One region of the Erwinia tasmaniensis Et1/99 genome, then DNA from elsewhere that is predicted to be linked to it. Evidence: predicted binding sites of a transcription regulator. Region 1 holds the regulator's gene; the other holds the start of a gene.
The links. Region 1 encodes Fur, which represses iron uptake genes when iron is present. Its sites were predicted from a motif close to ATAATAATGAGAACNACTATCAA; they were not measured.
Positions count from the first base shown of each region.

Region 2: exbB (tol-pal system-associated acyl-CoA thioesterase) is a predicted target of Fur. The motif match lies at 4,404-4,426, and genes of this name have one in related genera.

Region 1 covers NC_010694.1:2,625,984-2,634,192, forward strand. Annotated here, with positions in the region: gene fldA (flavodoxin FldA) at 71-601, shown strand; gene fur (ferric iron uptake transcriptional regulator) at 993-1,436, shown strand; gene mtr (tryptophan permease) at 1,490-2,734, opposite strand; gene ETA_RS12785 (hypothetical protein) at 2,851-3,240, opposite strand; gene glnS (glutamine--tRNA ligase) at 3,353-5,020, opposite strand; gene nagE (PTS N-acetyl glucosamine transporter subunit IIABC) at 5,180-7,120, opposite strand; gene nagB (glucosamine-6-phosphate deaminase) at 7,454-8,209, shown strand, end outside.
Region 2 covers NC_010694.1:517,224-525,432, forward strand. Annotated here, with positions in the region: gene ETA_RS03355 (diaminobutyrate--2-oxoglutarate transaminase) at 1-646, shown strand, start outside; gene ETA_RS03360 (pyridoxal phosphate-dependent decarboxylase family protein) at 651-2,123, shown strand; gene ETA_RS03365 (DedA family protein) at 2,235-2,891, opposite strand; gene metC (cystathionine beta-lyase) at 3,061-4,251, opposite strand; gene exbB (tol-pal system-associated acyl-CoA thioesterase) at 4,494-5,228, shown strand; gene exbD (TonB system transport protein ExbD) at 5,234-5,656, shown strand; gene tcuC (MFS transporter) at 5,710-7,029, opposite strand; gene ETA_RS03390 (SDR family oxidoreductase) at 7,402-8,209, opposite strand, start outside.

The DNA.
Region 1 (8,209 bases):
TATCATTATGCTTATCTGATTGTCATTCAGCAGTCACCATATCATTAAGATTCAAGAGGTTATTAAACTCATGGCACTTGTCGGCATTTTCTTTGGCAGCGACACAGGTAATACAGAAAATATTGCAAAGATGATCCAGAAGCAGCTGGGTAAGGACGTTGCAGAAGTTCATGATATTGCCAAGAGCAGCAAAGAAGATCTTGAAGCCTTTGATATTTTGCTGCTGGGCATCCCGACCTGGTATTACGGCGAAGCCCAGTGCGACTGGGATGACTTTTTCCCCACCCTGGCCGAAGTCGATTTTAACGGCAAGCTGGTTGCCCTGTTTGGCTGCGGCGATCAGGAAGACTATTCAGAGTACTTCTGTGACGCCATGGGCACCATTCGCGATATCATCGAGCCAAAAGGGGCGGTCATCGTCGGTCACTGGCCAACCGAAGGTTACACTTTCGATGCCTCTAAAGGTATGGCGGACGATAACCACTTCCTCGGTCTTGCTATCGATGAAGACAGGCAGCCTGAGCTCACCAACCAACGCGTCGATCGGTGGGTTAAGCAAATTTTTGATGAACTTCAGCTGCAAGAAATCATCGAAGCCTGAACCGTTGACCCGGCGTGGGACGCTCCCCGCCGGGTCAACGGTTTTTGCTATAGAAGCAATAGATTCAAATTTGTACCTTTCACCTGCGAAACGGTATAATACCCCTATCGGTTATCGGCTCTCTAAGCGCCCGTCTCGTTTTTGACGACCCCCGTCGGCTAAAGGAAGATCGGCAGTGGCAGTTCGAAATGTTAACTTTGCACTATCCGGGCGCTAACTCCCCTGACGGTAAAGAATTTTATTCTCACCTTTGTCAGCGGTTCTGGCCCCCATTTTGGTTTTCATTTCGACGTATCAGTTCTATACTGACTTTCATTCCGCTTTAGCGTCGACCGATGTTCAGGGCCTTACGGCCACTAAGTGACGAGCAAAGTAACAGGACAAAATCCGCATGACTGACAACAACACCGCATTAAAGAAGGCCGGCCTGAAAGTCACGCTTCCCCGACTGAAAATTCTGGAAGTGCTTCAGGAACCCGAAGGCCATCACGTCAGTGCGGAAGACTTGTATAAACGCCTGATCGACATGGGCGAAGAAATTGGTCTGGCCACGGTTTACCGCGTGCTGAACCAGTTCGACGACGCGGGGATCGTGACCCGCCACAATTTTGAAGGCGGGAAATCCGTTTTCGAATTGACGCAGCAACAGCACCACGATCATCTGATTTGCCTGGACTGCGGCAAGGTCATTGAGTTTAGCGACGAATCCATTGAGTCGCGTCAGCGCGATATCGCCACGCGTCACGGCATCAAATTGAGTAACCACAGCCTTTATCTGTATGGGCACTGTGCTTTGGGCGACTGTCGTGAAGACGAGACCCTACACGACAAGTAATCATGCTTTCAAATGTTAAAACGGTGGCCTCTGTGCCACCGTTTTTTTTCCTGTTACTGGGTATAAGCCGGTAGCCATCCACCGTAGGACAGTATTGAGACCACCGCATTTAAGGCCCCGAACGCCAGTACCAGCACTACAGGTAACACGCCTCCCCTTACCCGCCATGATGCGCTAACAAAACGCTGACGCGCCCGCAGGGCAAGCAGTGCCGGCGTGATCACCGCCCACACGGTTGCCGCCAGCCCGGCATAGCCGATGGCCAGCAGAAAGCCGTTCGGCCAGATCATCGCAGCCGTCAGCGGCAGAATAAACGTCAGAACCGTGGTTTTCAGCCGCCCGCTCGCTGAATTATCCATTCGGAACAGATCGGCAAGATAATCAAAGAAGCCGAGGCTGACGCCAAGAAATGAGCAGGCTACGGCAAAATTAGAAAAAATATCCAGCAGCAGGTTCAGATTGCGGCTCTGTAACACGCCTGACAGCGCTGAGACCAGCACATCAATATTGCCACCCTGCGCGGCGATCGCCTTAAATTCAGCACGCGGAATATTGCCCATCGTGCCAATGATCCAGACAAAGTAAATCACCAGTGCCAGCAGCGTTCCGTAGATCAGGCAGCGGCTAATACGGCCAGCATCCTTGCCATAGTAGCCAATCAGCCCGGCAATATTGCCGTGATAGCCAAAAGAGGCAAGGCAAAATGGCACCACTATCCACAGGTAGCGCAGATAGTGACTCTCACCCGCGCCGCTGTCCAACAGATTGGCGGGTTGGATATGCCATAGCAAACCGCCGAAGATGGTCAGAAAAGTGATCACCTTCGCGCCAAGAAAAATAAGCGCCATGCGGCTCACTACCGCGGTTCCCAGCCAGATAAATAGCGCAACAAGCAGCGTGAATAACAGCCCCGCTACGCGTGCCGATATTCCCACATTGAGCTGATTCAGGCTGTGCTGAATTATCGCACCGCTGGCAGAGATATAAGCATAGGTCAGGATGCTAAGGACAAATACCACCGAAAGCCCGTTGAAGGCATTCCAGCCGCGTCCCAACAGATCGCGGGTGACGGTATTAAAACTGGCTCCGGCAGGATAGTGCAGGCTGGCTTCAAGATAGAGCAGCCCGGATAGCAACATGCAGAACCAGGTGACGATTAACATCACGGATGACCAGGCAAACCAGGCTCCGGACATCACCACCGGTAGAGAAAACATGCCGGCACCAATAATGGTGCCGCCGATGATCAGGGTTCCCCACAGCGTGGAGGGTAGAGCAGCAGAAGCAGGCGCGTCCATAGCAAATCCTTAGCGAAAAACAGAATAAAAACGCCTTCGCCGGGATATTCCACTGGCTAAACGGCATTAACGCCGCATAGTTTACCTGCAATAACACTATTGAACTAGTACAGTAATTAACTTACAACCATCGTTTCTTGTAAATAGTGCCAGCGCGGCGGATTGCAGGCGCAATCAATCACCGCGAGTGCAATACGATCGGTGCAGCGGTTCCCCTGCTGCTGTCGCTCGTGATACTGAATGACCGCCCGCTGGCCGAACCGGGCGATAAGCTGGCAGCGCTCAATGGTGATAGCAACGCCCTTTCGTCCCCCGGTCAGTTGCGCAAAAAGCGCGCCAACCTCATCCAGCGAAAGCATTTTTCCGGTCGGCGTCACCATAGTGAACTCTGGCGAAAAATGACCAAGCAGCTGCGGAATTTTGCTGCCGTCACCATTGAATACGTCCGCGATAATCTGATGCAGCACGATGACGCTGTTACTGGCCTGGTCAATTAATTCCGACATGTCATACCCTCAGTCCAATGTGTTGAAAAAAAGACAATAACGATAAAGAAATCATCAGAAACGGCTGAAAAAAAAGGGCGAATCATCGCCCTTTTCATTTATAAAATCCGGCCTACTCGCCGTTTTTAGCCCAGGTATCGCGCAGCCCCACGGTGCGGTTAAACACCAGCTTATTCGAGGTGGAATAAACGCTGTCAGCGCAGAAGTAACCTTCACGCTCAAACTGATAAGGCGCAGACGCCAAAGCCTGCTGCATGCCCGGTTCAACAAAGCCCTGGCGGATAACCAACGATTCCGGGTTGATGGTCGTGAGGAAATCCTCCGCCGCCGCCGGGTTGGGCACGCTGAACAGACGATCGTACAGACGAAATTCTGCCAGCAACGCGTGCTCTGCTGACACCCAGTGGATGACGCCCTTCACTTTGCGCCCGTCGGCCGGATCTTTGCTCAGGGTATCAATATCGCAGGAGCAGAACAGGCAGGTGATATTCCCCTCTTCGTCCTTCGCTATGCGCTCGGCTTTGATCACGTAAGCGTTACGTAACCGCACCTCTTTACCCAGAACCAGACGCTTATAATGCTTGTTCGCCTCTTCGCGGAAGTCGGCACGATCGATGTAAATCTCGCGGCTAAACGGCACCTGACGCGTGCCCATCTCCGGCCTGTTTGGGTGATTCGGCATGCAGATCGTTTGCTCATGATGAGCAGGCAGATTTTCAATCACCACTTTGACCGCATCCAGTACCGCCATCGCGCGCGGTGCGTTTTCGTTCAGATCGTCACGGATGCAGCTTTCAAGCGCCGCCATTTCCACGATGTTGTCCTGTTTTGTCACGCCGATGCGGCGGCAGAACTCACGAATAGACCCCGCGCTGTAGCCACGACGGCGCAGGCCGGACACGGTCAGCATGCGCGGATCGTCCCACCCTTCAACCACCTTTTCCGTCACCAGCAGGTTCAGCTTGCGCTTGGACATGATGGCGTATTCAAGGTTCAGGCGTGAAAACTCATACTGGCGCGGATGCACCGGGATGGTGATGTTATCCAGCACCCAGTCATACAGGCGGCGGTTATCCTGGAATTCCAGAGTACACAGCGAGTGCGTGATCCCCTCAAGCGCATCGGATATGCAGTGGGTAAAGTCATACATTGGGTAGATGCACCACCTGTTGCCGGTCTGGTGGTGATCTGCAAACTTGATACGGTAGATAACCGGATCGCGCAGCACGATAAAGTTGGAAGCCATATCGATTTTGGCACGCAGGCAGGCGGTGCCTTCGGCAAACTCACCGTTACGCATTTTCGCGAACAGTTCAAGATTCTCCGCCACGCTACGGTCGCGGTAAGGGCTATTTTTACCCGCTGACGTCAGGCTGCCTCGATATTCGCGGATCTGCTCCGGCGACAGTTCGTCAACGTAGGCCAGGCCTTTACCGATCAGTTCTACCGCATAGTTGTGCAACTGCTCGAAATAGTCAGATGAGTATCGTACTTCACCGCTCCACTGGAAACCGAGCCACTGCACATCACGCTTGATAGACTCAACAAACTCCAGATCTTCTTTCACCGGATTGGTATCGTCAAAACGCAGATTACACTGTCCCTTGTAGTCCTGCGCAATACCGAAATTCAGGCAGATCGACTTCGCATGGCCGATATGCAGGTAGCCGTTTGGCTCCGGCGGGAAGCGAGTGTGCACCATGCTGTGCTTACCGTTCTCCAGGTCTTCGTCGATAATCTGACGAATAAAGTTAGTTGGGCGGGCTTCAGCCTCACTCATCTCAATTTTCCTCAATGATACATGGCGTAAATTAGCAATAAATAGCTGGGTATGATCCACAAAGCGGGGAGGTGAAACAACCGTTTGTTGCGGGGATCCCATAAAAAAAGGGCGGGGATTGTGATCCCCGCCCTGCAACATTAACCTTGCCCGCGCGGCTTATCCATTAATTTCATATAAACGGGTTTCTCCGGCGATCGTTGTTTCACCGGCAAGCAGCGTTAATCCGGTAAAATCATCAATGTTGCTGACCACGATCGGACTGATCATCGAGCGCGCATGCTCGTTAAGAAACGCCAGGTCCATTTCCAATATCGGCTGCCCGGCCACAACCTCTGCGCCCTCTTCCGCCAGACGAGTAAAACCTTGCCCCTTCAGCGCCACGGTATCCAGGCCCATGTGCACCACCACCTCAACGCCGTTCTCCGTTTCCAGGCAGAAAGCATGGTTGGTATTAAAGATCTTCACCAGGGTGCCGGATGCCGGCGCAACAACGGTGCTGCTGGTTGGCTGAATTGCCAACCCATCGCCGACGGCCCTGCTGGCAAAAGCTTCATCCGGCACCCGATCGATAGCCACAACCGTTCCGCTGACCGGAGCCACCAGCACCCCAACAATACCTTTGGTGCTATTCGGCACCGCCTGTGGCGTGCTCCGTGCGGACACGTCACCACCGGTCGCCGCCACCGCCCCCTGGGCGATCTGCTTTTTCATCTCTTCGGCTATCGATTCAGCCTTCGCGCCAACGATGACCTGAATCGTCTGCTTGTTCAGCTTCACCACGCCCGAAGCCCCCAACTTTTTGCAGGCGGCATCATCCACGCGTGCCGCATCTTTTACAGACAGGCGCAGACGGGTAATACAGGCATCGATGACGTTGAGGTTATCTGAACCGCCGATCGCACCAATATACTGGCGTGAAAGCTGGCTCAGTCCTTCTTCGGTATTACTGTTGGCCCCTTTTTGATTCACCTGCTGTTCAGAAGCATCGTCGCGCCCCGGCGTTTTCAGGTTAAAGATGCGAATAACCGTACTGAACAGGACAAAGTAGACGGCGAAAGCAATCAGGCCCATGACCAGCAGCAGCCAGACATTATGGCTCGCTGCAGGCAGTTTATACATTAACGCGTAATCAATGGCGCCCGCCGAGAAGGAGAACCCGGCATGAATGCCCAGCGCGGTTGCCACAAACAGACTGACGCCGGTTAACAGGGCATGGAGCAGGTATAGCACCGGAGCCAGGAACATAAACAGGAATTCCAGCGGTTCGGTTACCCCCGTCAAAAACGCCGTCACCGCTACGGAAAGCAGCATGCCGCCGACCATCGGGCGGCGGGCCTTAGGCGCCGCAAGGTACATCGCCAGCGCTGCGCCCGGCAGGCCAAACATCATGATAGGGAAGAAGCCGGACATAAACATTCCCGCCGTGCCGTCACCGGCATAGAAGCGGTTGATATCGCCGTGGAATACCGCACCGGCGGCATTGGTAAACTCACCAATCTGGAACCAGGCGATAGTATTCAGCACCTGGTGCAAACCGGTTGGGATCAGAAGACGGTTCACCAGGCCGAAAATACCGGCACCCAACGCGCCCTCTGACACAATCCACTCACCGCCGGCATGGATAGCCGCCTGAACCGGAGGCCAGACGTAGCCAAATACCGCAGCCAGCACCAGACAGAAGAAGCCGGTAGCGATCGGCACAAAGCGTTTGCCGCCGAAGAAGCTAAGAAAATCAGGGAGTTTAATGTCAGCCCAGCGGTTGTAAGTCATACCGGCAATCAGGCCGGTGATAATTCCCGCTAAAACGCCCATATTAACGGTCGGGCTGATCGTCACCATCGCTTTCGTCATAATGAAGTAGCCCACGGCCCCCGCCAGCGCGGCGGCTCCGGCGTTATCTTTAGACCAGGTTGAGGCCACGCCGATGGCAAAGATAAGCGGAAGATTATCGAAAATCGCCCCGCCGCCCTGGGCGATAAATGACATATTGAGTAAGTCAGGTTGACCAAAACGTAACATCAGCGCGGCCACTGGCAGCACCGCTATCGGCAGCTGTAGTGACCGCCCCAATCGTTGAAAGAATCCCAGAATATTCACTTTTCCCCCCGGTTGCCTGCTTGATTCAGGCGACAAAAAAACGCATTGATTGCTGTGTGTTTAAATAACCATTTTTGCTATACAAAAAACAAAGCTGAGTCTAAAAACAATAAATTTGTATCGCAAATTAAATCGCTGCATATGTGATTATGGTCACCTTAAAAGCCAATTAAAGCCGGAATAAACTGGCAAATAAGACCCGCTTATTTTATGATTCGAAAAATCAAAACCCACGCTCATCGCTTTTCAAAGCGCAAAGCGTAACGCTCGTTCAACAACAGTTTGAGCATCGTTTTTTACTATGACTATCCTATTCTCACAATGAGGTGCAAAATGAGACTGATCCCTCTGTTAACACCAGACCAGGTAGGCAAATGGGCCGCGCGCCATATTGTCAACCGCATCAATGCGTTCAAGCCCACCGCCGACCGCCCGTTTGTACTTGGTCTCCCTACCGGCGGTACGCCGCTGGAGGCCTACAAGCACCTTATCGACATGCACAAAGCGGGCCAGGTCAGCTTTAAGCATGTTGTGACGTTCAACATGGATGAGTATGTTGGGCTGCCCACGGAACACCCGGAAAGTTATCATAGCTTTATGCATCGAAACTTTTTCGATCATGTTGATATTTCAAGTGAAAACATCAATCTTCTCAATGGCAATGCGGCTGATATTGACGCAGAATGTCACCAGTATGAGGAGAAGATCCGCGCCTATGGAAAAATTCACCTGTTTATGGGGGGAGTCGGTAACGATGGCCATATTGCGTTTAACGAACCGGCGTCATCGCTGGCCTCCCGCACACGTATAAAAACGCTGACTCACGATACGCGCATTGCCAATTCGCGCTTCTTTGGCGGTGATGTCAATCAGGTACCTAAGTACGCCCTCACCGTGGGTGTGGGAACCTTGCTGGATGCCGAAGAAGTCATGATTCTGGTTACCGGCCATCTGAAAGCGCAGGCGCTGCAGGCGGCGGTTGAGGGCAACGTCAATCATATGTGGACCATCAGCTGTCTCCAGCTGCATGCCAAAGGCATCGTGGTCTGTGACGAACCCGCAACGATGGAACTGAAGATGAAAACCGTG
Region 2 (8,209 bases), 1.8 Mb from region 1:
ACGTATCCGTAAGGTGACGCAGGAACACGGCATTCTGCTGATTATTGATGAAGTCCAGGCAGGCTTTGCGCGTACCGGTAAGCTGTTCGCCTTTGAACATGCCGGCATCGAGCCTGACATTATCGTGATGTCGAAAGCGGTCGGTGGCGGTTTACCGCTGGCGGTACTGGGTATCAAGAAGCAGTTTGACGCCTGGGAGCCGGGTCACCATACCGGTACTTTCCGTGGCAACCAGCTGGCAATGGCAACCGGCCTGACCACCTTGCAGTATCTGAAAGATAATCAGCTTGCTGATAAAGTCGCCGCACAGGGCGACTGGCTGAAAGCGCAGCTGGCTGAACTGCAAAAACGTTATCCGGTCATCGGTCATGTGCGTGGCCTGGGCCTGATGCTCGGTATTGAGATCGTCAAGCCTGGCGAAGCGCAGGATCACATGGGCTGCTATCCGGCTGACGGTGAGTTATCCGCTCTGCTACAGAAAAAATGCTTCGAAAACGGGCTGATCCTTGAGCGCGGCGGGCGTCACGGCTGCGTCCTGCGCCTGCTGCCTTCCCTGCTGATCTCTGATGATGAGCTGGGCATTTTCCTGGATAAATTCGAAATGGCGCTGTTAGCCGCTGGCGTCAAGCCGGTTTCTGTGGAGTAACGTGATGTCCAGACTGAATCCTATTCTGGCCGCCAGCGCGCAAAGCAGCGAGGCTTACCAGCAGGCGATAGCACAAAGCAGTGAGGCCGTGGTGCAGTGGCTGCGACAGCCTGAGATGTATCAGGGGAAAACCGTTGCCGAACTGCGTGAACGTATCGCGCTGGATTTTAATCCTGAGGGCCTGGGCAACCAGGCCGCCATTGAGCGTGCGGTTGAATTCTTTTTGAAAGACAGCCTCGCGGTGCATCACCCGCAGTGCGTGGCGCATCTTCACTGCCCAAGCCTGGTGATCAGCCAGGCTGCCGAGGTGCTGATCAACGCCACCAACCAAAGCATGGACTCCTGGGATCAAAGCCCGTCCGCCACCATCATTGAGATGAAGCTGATCGAATGGCTGCGTACCAGGGTTGGCTACCAGGCTGGCGATGCCGGCGTATTCACCAGCGGCGGCACCCAAAGTAACCTGATGGGCCTGATGCTGGCGCGCGATGCCTTCTTTGCTCGTCAGGGCCACTCCATCCAGCAGGATGGGCTGGTAGGCGATCTGCGCAAGATTAAAGTGCTGTGCTCTGAAAACGCCCACTTCTCGGTGCAGAAGAATATGGCGCTGATGGGGCTGGGCTATCAGTCGGTCACGCTGGTGAAAACCGATCGCCTCGCGCGCATGGACATCAACGATCTGGCGGAAAAAGTGGCGCTGGCTCAGGCCAACGGCGAGCAGATCCTCGCGATTGTCGCCACCGCCGGCACCACTGACGCTGGCGCTATCGATCCGCTGCGTGCGATTGCGCAACTGGCGGCAGAGCACCAGATCTGGGTGCATGTTGATGCCGCATGGGGCGGCGCGCTGCTGATGTCTGAACAGTATCGTCACTACCTGGACGGTATTGAGCTGGTGGATTCCGTCACGCTGGACTTCCATAAGCAGTTCTTCCAGACCATCAGCTGCGGCGCTTTCCTGTTAAAAGAAGCGCGCCACTATGAGCTGATGCGTTATCAGGCCGCTTATCTGAACTCCGAGTTCGACGAAGCGCAGGGCGTACCCAACCTGGTTTCCAAATCGTTACAGACCACCCGCCGTTTTGACGCGTTAAAACTGTGGATGGGGCTGGAAGCGCTGGGTGAAAAACAGTATGCCGAGATCATCGATCACGGCGTCACGCTGGCACAGCAGGTAGCGCAGTATGTCGATGAGCAGGCGTCACTGGAGCTGGTGATGCAGCCGCAGCTGGCCAGCGTGCTGTTCCGCTATCGCCCGCAGCCGCTGGCTGAGGGCAGCGATGCAGCTATTGCGCTGCTCAACCAACAGATTGGCGATGCGCTGCTGGAGTCCGGGCGTGCCAACGTTGGCGTTACGGAGTTTGCGGGTATCACCTGCCTGAAGATGACGTTGCTGAATCCAACGGTGAGCCTGCAGGATATTAAACTGCTGCTGGCACTGGTTGAGCGCACGGCAGAGCAGTTGCAGAGTGCCTGATATTATAGGGGCCGGGCGAAAAGCCCGCCCCTTATACGGTGAGCGCTAAGAGCTGACCGCGACTTTCTGCCACCCTGAATGATGTGCTTCAGCCCCAAAGGCCCGGTGTCTTCACCGGGCCTTTTTGCTGCGAACCACCACCGCAATACTGCCAATCAGTCCGATGGAGAGCATCACCAGCGGCAGCACCATCAGGCAGGCCATCATCTGATCTTCATGGCGCTTGATAAATGGCACCTGGCTGATGGCATAACCCAGGCCGACCAGAATCGCCACCCACAGCAACCCGCTTAGCCAGTTGAACAGCTGAAAGCGGCCGTTTTTCAGGCCGGAAATTCCGGCAAGCGTCGGCAGGATAGTACGGACAAAAGCTAAAAATCGCCCGAGCAGCAGAGCCATCAGCCCGTGACGATTGAAAAGATGCCATGCGCGCTGTTGATACTGTTCGGGAAGATGGAACAACCAGCTTTTCACCAGCCGGGTATTACCCAACCAGCGGCCTTGCAGATAGCCCAGCCAACAGCCCAGACTGGCCGCCACGGTCAGGATCATCATGGTGGGAATAAAGTTCATTACCCCTTTGGCGATCATGGCTCCTGCCAGCAGCAGCAGACTGTCGCCCGGTAAAAAGGCGGCTGGAAGCAGGCCATTCTCTAATAGCAACGTCAAAAACATCACCCCATAAACAATCCAAATAACGTTCGGATTGGCCAGCGCGGCAAAGTCCTGATGCCAGAGCGCCTTGACAATCTCGTACAGTACATCCATTTGTTTTCCTGTCTATCCCGTTGCTTTGATATCCAACCCTGCGGCAAGAGTGGCAGTTGACCGAGCTACATGCCGCAACGTCAATAAGTTTAGCTATTCTAGCGTCATTATGCGCGAGACGCCGGACAAAGACCTGTAGATCGTAAGGTTTCTCTATCTCATTCAGCTTTTATTGGTGTAAACGTTCAAAGCCCTTGCGCAAATCGTCTATAAGATCGTCTACATTTTCCAGCCCGATATGCAAACGCACCAGGGTGCCGCTAAAGTCAACCGCCCCGGCAGGGCGGATGGCTGCCAGTTCTTCCGGCTGGTTGGCAAGGATCAGCGACTCGTAACCCCCCCAGGAGTAGGCCATGCTGAAGTGGGTAAAATTATCCAGATAGTGCGCGAGCTGCGTATCGCTGACTTTTTCCTTTAAAACGAAGGAAAACAGGCCGCTGCTGCCGGTGAAGTCCCGCTGCCAGAACGCATGGCCCTTACACTGCGGCAGGGCAGGATGGTTGACCACCGCCACTTCCGGGCGTTCGGCCAGCCACCGTGCGACCTGAATGGCGCTCTGTTCGTGCTGGCGCAGGCGTACTGCCAGGGTGCGCAGGCCGCGGCTGGCCATGTAAGCGGTATCGGCGTCAACCATTTGCCCCATCAGGTAGGAATTTTCCCGCAGCTGTGGCCAGCAGCGCTGGTTAGCAACGGCGGTGCCGATCATCGCGTCGGAATGGCCAATCAGATATTTTGTTCCGGCCTGAATAGAAATATCGACGCCGAAATCCAGCGCACGGAACAGAACTCCAGCTCCCCAGGTGTTATCGATTATAATGATCGCTTCCGGCGCTTTGCTGCGCACCGCCGCGACGATGGCAGGGACATCCTGCACTTCCATAGTAATTGAGGCCGGAGATTCAAGAAAAACCACGCGGGTGTTCGGCTGCACCTGTTCGGCAATTTCACACCCTGAGCTGTGGTCAAACCAGGTGGTGCTGACATTCATCTTACTGAGGATTTTTGTACAGAAGTCCTGGGTGGGTTCATACACGCTGCCGCTCATTAATACGTTATCCCCGGCAGAAACAAACGCAAGGATGGCATTGGCCACCGCCGCTGCACCGCAGGGATAAAGTGAGCAGCCTGCGCCACCTTCCAGCTCGGTCATCGCTTCCTGTAGCGAAAAGTGGGTCAGAGTTCCCCGACGGCCATAAAACAGCTCGCCGTCTGCGCGTCCTGCCGTAGCGCGTTTTTTTTCAGCCATGCTTTCAAATACCAGTGAGGAAGCTCGCTGGATCACCGGGTTTACCGAACCCTGAGTATACCGTTTGCTGCGTCCGGCACTGACGAGCGCCGTTTCAAGTTTTTTGCTGTTCATGAAAGTCCTGTGTCCTTTGCCGCCCTGTTTCAACGTTAACACGCCAGCCGCCGCGACGATATTAAGCCGTGGGGTAAGTGATAAAAAAATACCGTCCTGATGGCAGCCGCCACTAAGGGAAATAAGTGTAAAAAACGTCCCGTTTAAGGTAAATAGTAATGAGACACACTATCAATTCACGACCGTTTTGTTATCATTCGCACTGAATTTTTTTGGTCGATAATCAGACCCGGAGAGGCAGCGTGACAAATAATTTGATGCAGATGGATCTGTCCGTCTGGGGCATGTACCAGCATGCGGACATCGTGGTAAAAGCGGTGATGATAGGCCTTTTGTTGGCATCGGTTGTCACCTGGGCGATTTTCTTCAGCAAAAGTATTGAATTAAGCCGCGCGCGCAAGCGTCTTAAGCGCGAGCAGGCTCTACTGGCAAACGCGCGTTCGCTGGAAAATGCAGCGCAGGTCTGTGAGGGTTTTCATCATCAGAGTCTCAGCAGTTTGCTGGTTAGCGAAGCGGTCAACGAGCTGGAGCTGTCCGTCGGTTCTGACGACAACAACGGTATTAAAGAGCGTACCGCCTTTCGTCTTGAGCGCCGGGTGGCCGCCATCAGCCGCCATGCGGGCCGTGGTAACGGTTTTCTCGCCACTATCGGCGCGGTGGCACCGTTCATCGGCCTGTTCGGAACCGTGTGGGGCATCATGAACAGCTTTATCGGCATCGCTCAAACCCAGACCACAAATCTGGCGGTTGTGGCTCCCGGTATCGCCGAAGCGCTGCTGGCTACCGCCATTGGTCTGGTTGCGGCTATCCCCGCCGTGGTCATCTATAACGTATTTGCCCGCACCATCGGTAGCTATAAAGCCTCGCTCGGGGATGTGGCGGCGCAGGTTCTGCTATTACAAAGCCGCGATTTGGATCTCGCTTCTAGCGAAAGCCCTCACCGCGTCCAGCCTGCTCAGAAGCTGCGGGTGGGTTAAGCATTATGGCAATGCGATTGAACGAAGATCTCGATAGTAACGGTGAAATGCACGAAATTAACGTGACGCCGTTTATCGATGTGATGCTGGTGCTGCTGATTATCTTTATGGTCGCCGCGCCGCTTGCTACCGTTGACGTCCGTGTCGATCTGCCTGCATCTACCAGTGCCCCGCAGCCGCGCCCTGAAAAGCCGGTTTATCTGTCAATCAAAGCGGATAAGCAGCTGTTTATTGGTAATAATGCGGTAAGCGAAGAAACGCTGATCGACACCCTGACCCAGCAGACTGAAGGCAAAAAAGACACCACTATCTTCTTCCAGGCTGATAAGTCGGTGGATTATGAAACGCTGATGAGCGTCATGGATAAACTGCGCCAGGCCGGATATCTGAAGATTGGTTTGATGGGCATGGAAACCGCCGGAAAATAACCGGGCGGGCGGATGCGGAATTTATCAGGGCGGCTTACACGCCGCCCTTAATTTTATACCTCGATAGCCGGCTCCAGCAGCCGTTTCACCTGATACTGTTTTACCAGCCGTTTAATAATCAACGTACCGATCAGGCCGCAGACGGCGGCGAAAGAGAGCCACACGCCCGGCATCGCCTTATCTCCCGTAACATGGATCAAATAGCTGCATACCGCCGGGGTAAAGCCGCCAAACAGTGCGGTTGCCAGACTATACGCCAGCGAGAAACCGGTCGCGCGCACCTCGGCGGGCATCACCTCTGCCAGGTAGACCACCATCGCCCCGTTGTAACTACCGTACAGGAAAGAGAGCCAGAGTTCGGCCGCCAGCAGGTGGGCTAAGCTTGGCGATCCGACCAACCAGTGCAGTACCGGCCATGCGGTGGCGATCATCAGCACGGTAAACAGCAGCAGCAGCGGGCGGCGGCCAACGCGGTCGGAGAGTGAACCCATGACCGGTAACCAGAATAAATTAGAGACCCCAACGCACAGGGTCACCAGGAAGCTCTGTTTATCGCTGATCATCAGCACGGTTTTGCCGAATGTCGGCGTGTAGGCGGTGATCATATAAAACATCACTGTGGTCGTGACCACCATTAACATGCCGGCCAGTACCAGCGCCCAGTTGCGGGCGACCGAGTGAACAATCTGGCGCATAGAGGGATGGTGTTTGCGCTGGCTGAATGCTTCCGTTTCTTCCAGCATGCGGCGGATCCAGAACAGGAAGGGGACGATCATACAGCCCACGAAGAACGGTATGCGCCAACCCCAGTCGGTCACTTCGCCTTTATCCAGAACGTGGTTCAGCAGCAGGCCAAGCAGCGCGGCGAAGATCACGGCAATCTGCTGGCTGGCGGACTGCCAGCTGACGTAGAACCCTTTTTTCCCCTTCGGTGCAATTTCCGACAGATAAACCGATACGCCGCCCAGTTCGACCCCGGCGGAGAACCCCTGTAACAGGCGACCCAGCAGGATCATAATCGGTGCCGCCATACCGAGCGTGCTGTAACCGGGCGTGAGCGCGATGGACAACGTGCCAAGCGCCATCAACCCGAGGGTCAGCAGCAGGCCTTTGCGCCGTCCATGCCGGTCGATATACGAACCGAGGATAATGGCCCCCAGCGGGCGCATCAGGAAGCCGGCACCAAAGGTCATTAGCGTCAGCATCAGTGAGGCGAAGGGATCATCGCCGGGGAAAAAGGTCTTGGCAATGGCAGTGGCGTAATAGCCAAATACCATAAAATCATACATTTCGAGGAAGTTACCGCTGGTAACGTTGAAGATGCGTCTGGCACCGCTTTGGCGCGAGGCCGGTGGGTTTACGGTTGAGGTCATTAACGTGTCCTTGTGATTTTTTCACCGTTTTAGCCTGTCAGCGCCGTTTTTAATGTGATGTCAGTCTAATTTTCCAACTGTGCTTGATACATTAATGTAACAAAAATATAACAAACAAGTCTGCTGTTATGAAGAAGTTGGAGGTTGCACAACCCGGGAATTCTACGCACGGTGCGTTTATAAATAGCGATCGAACAGATGCCATCGAAAAAAAAGCCAGCGGGGTAGCCCGCTGGCCGGAGAGTTTTAGCAGGGAGCGAACGCCGACCGCTGTCGCGGATCAACATCCGTCTCTTCGCCGATGCCGGAAACAGGAGCAGCACCGGCTGCGGGGCGTACGGGTCAGTTTCCTGTCGCCCAGGGAAACGGGACCTAGCCCAAGTGATTACCGCCCGTTACGCCGTGAACCTCGGCGGTGACATAACTGGATTCTTGAGAAGCCAGGTAAACATAAACGCCCGCCAGTTCCGCCGGTTGCCCTGCGCGCTTAAGGGGCGTTTGCTGACCGAATGTCGGGATGGCGTCCTGCGGCTGCCCACCGCATATCTGCAACGGCGTCCAGATCGGTCCCGGCGCCACGCAGTTGACGCGGATCCCTTTAGCGGCAACCTGTTTGGCGAGCGCGCGGGTGTAGGCGATAATTGCCGCCTTGGTTGAGGCGTAATCCAGCAGGTTGGGGCTGGGCTGGTAGGCCTGGATAGATGATGTCGTAATAATGCTGGCACCCGCGGGCAGGAGCGGAAGGGCCGCCTGGGTTATCCAGTGCAGGGCAAAGACGTTAGTTTCATACGTTTTGCGGAACTGCTCGCTGCTAAGGTCGGCAACATCTTCCACCGCTACCTGTTTCCCGGCGACCAGTGCCAGAATATCCAGCCCGCCGAGCGCCTTGTGGGCATCCGCTACCAGCTTTTTGCTGAAGGCTTCTTGACTAATATCTCCCGGCAGCAGTACGGCCTTACGCCCGGCCTGCTCCACCAGTTTTGCCACTTCTTCCGCATCCTGCTGTTCGTCCGGCAGATAGGAGAGAGCGACATCTGCGCCTTCTCGCGCATAGGCAATGGCGGCTGCCCGGCCGATCCCCGAATCAGCCCCGGTCACCAGCGCTTTTCGATCCTGCAGACGTCCGCTGCCGCGATAGCTTTTTTCACCACAGTCCGGTACCGGGCGCATTTCAGCCTGA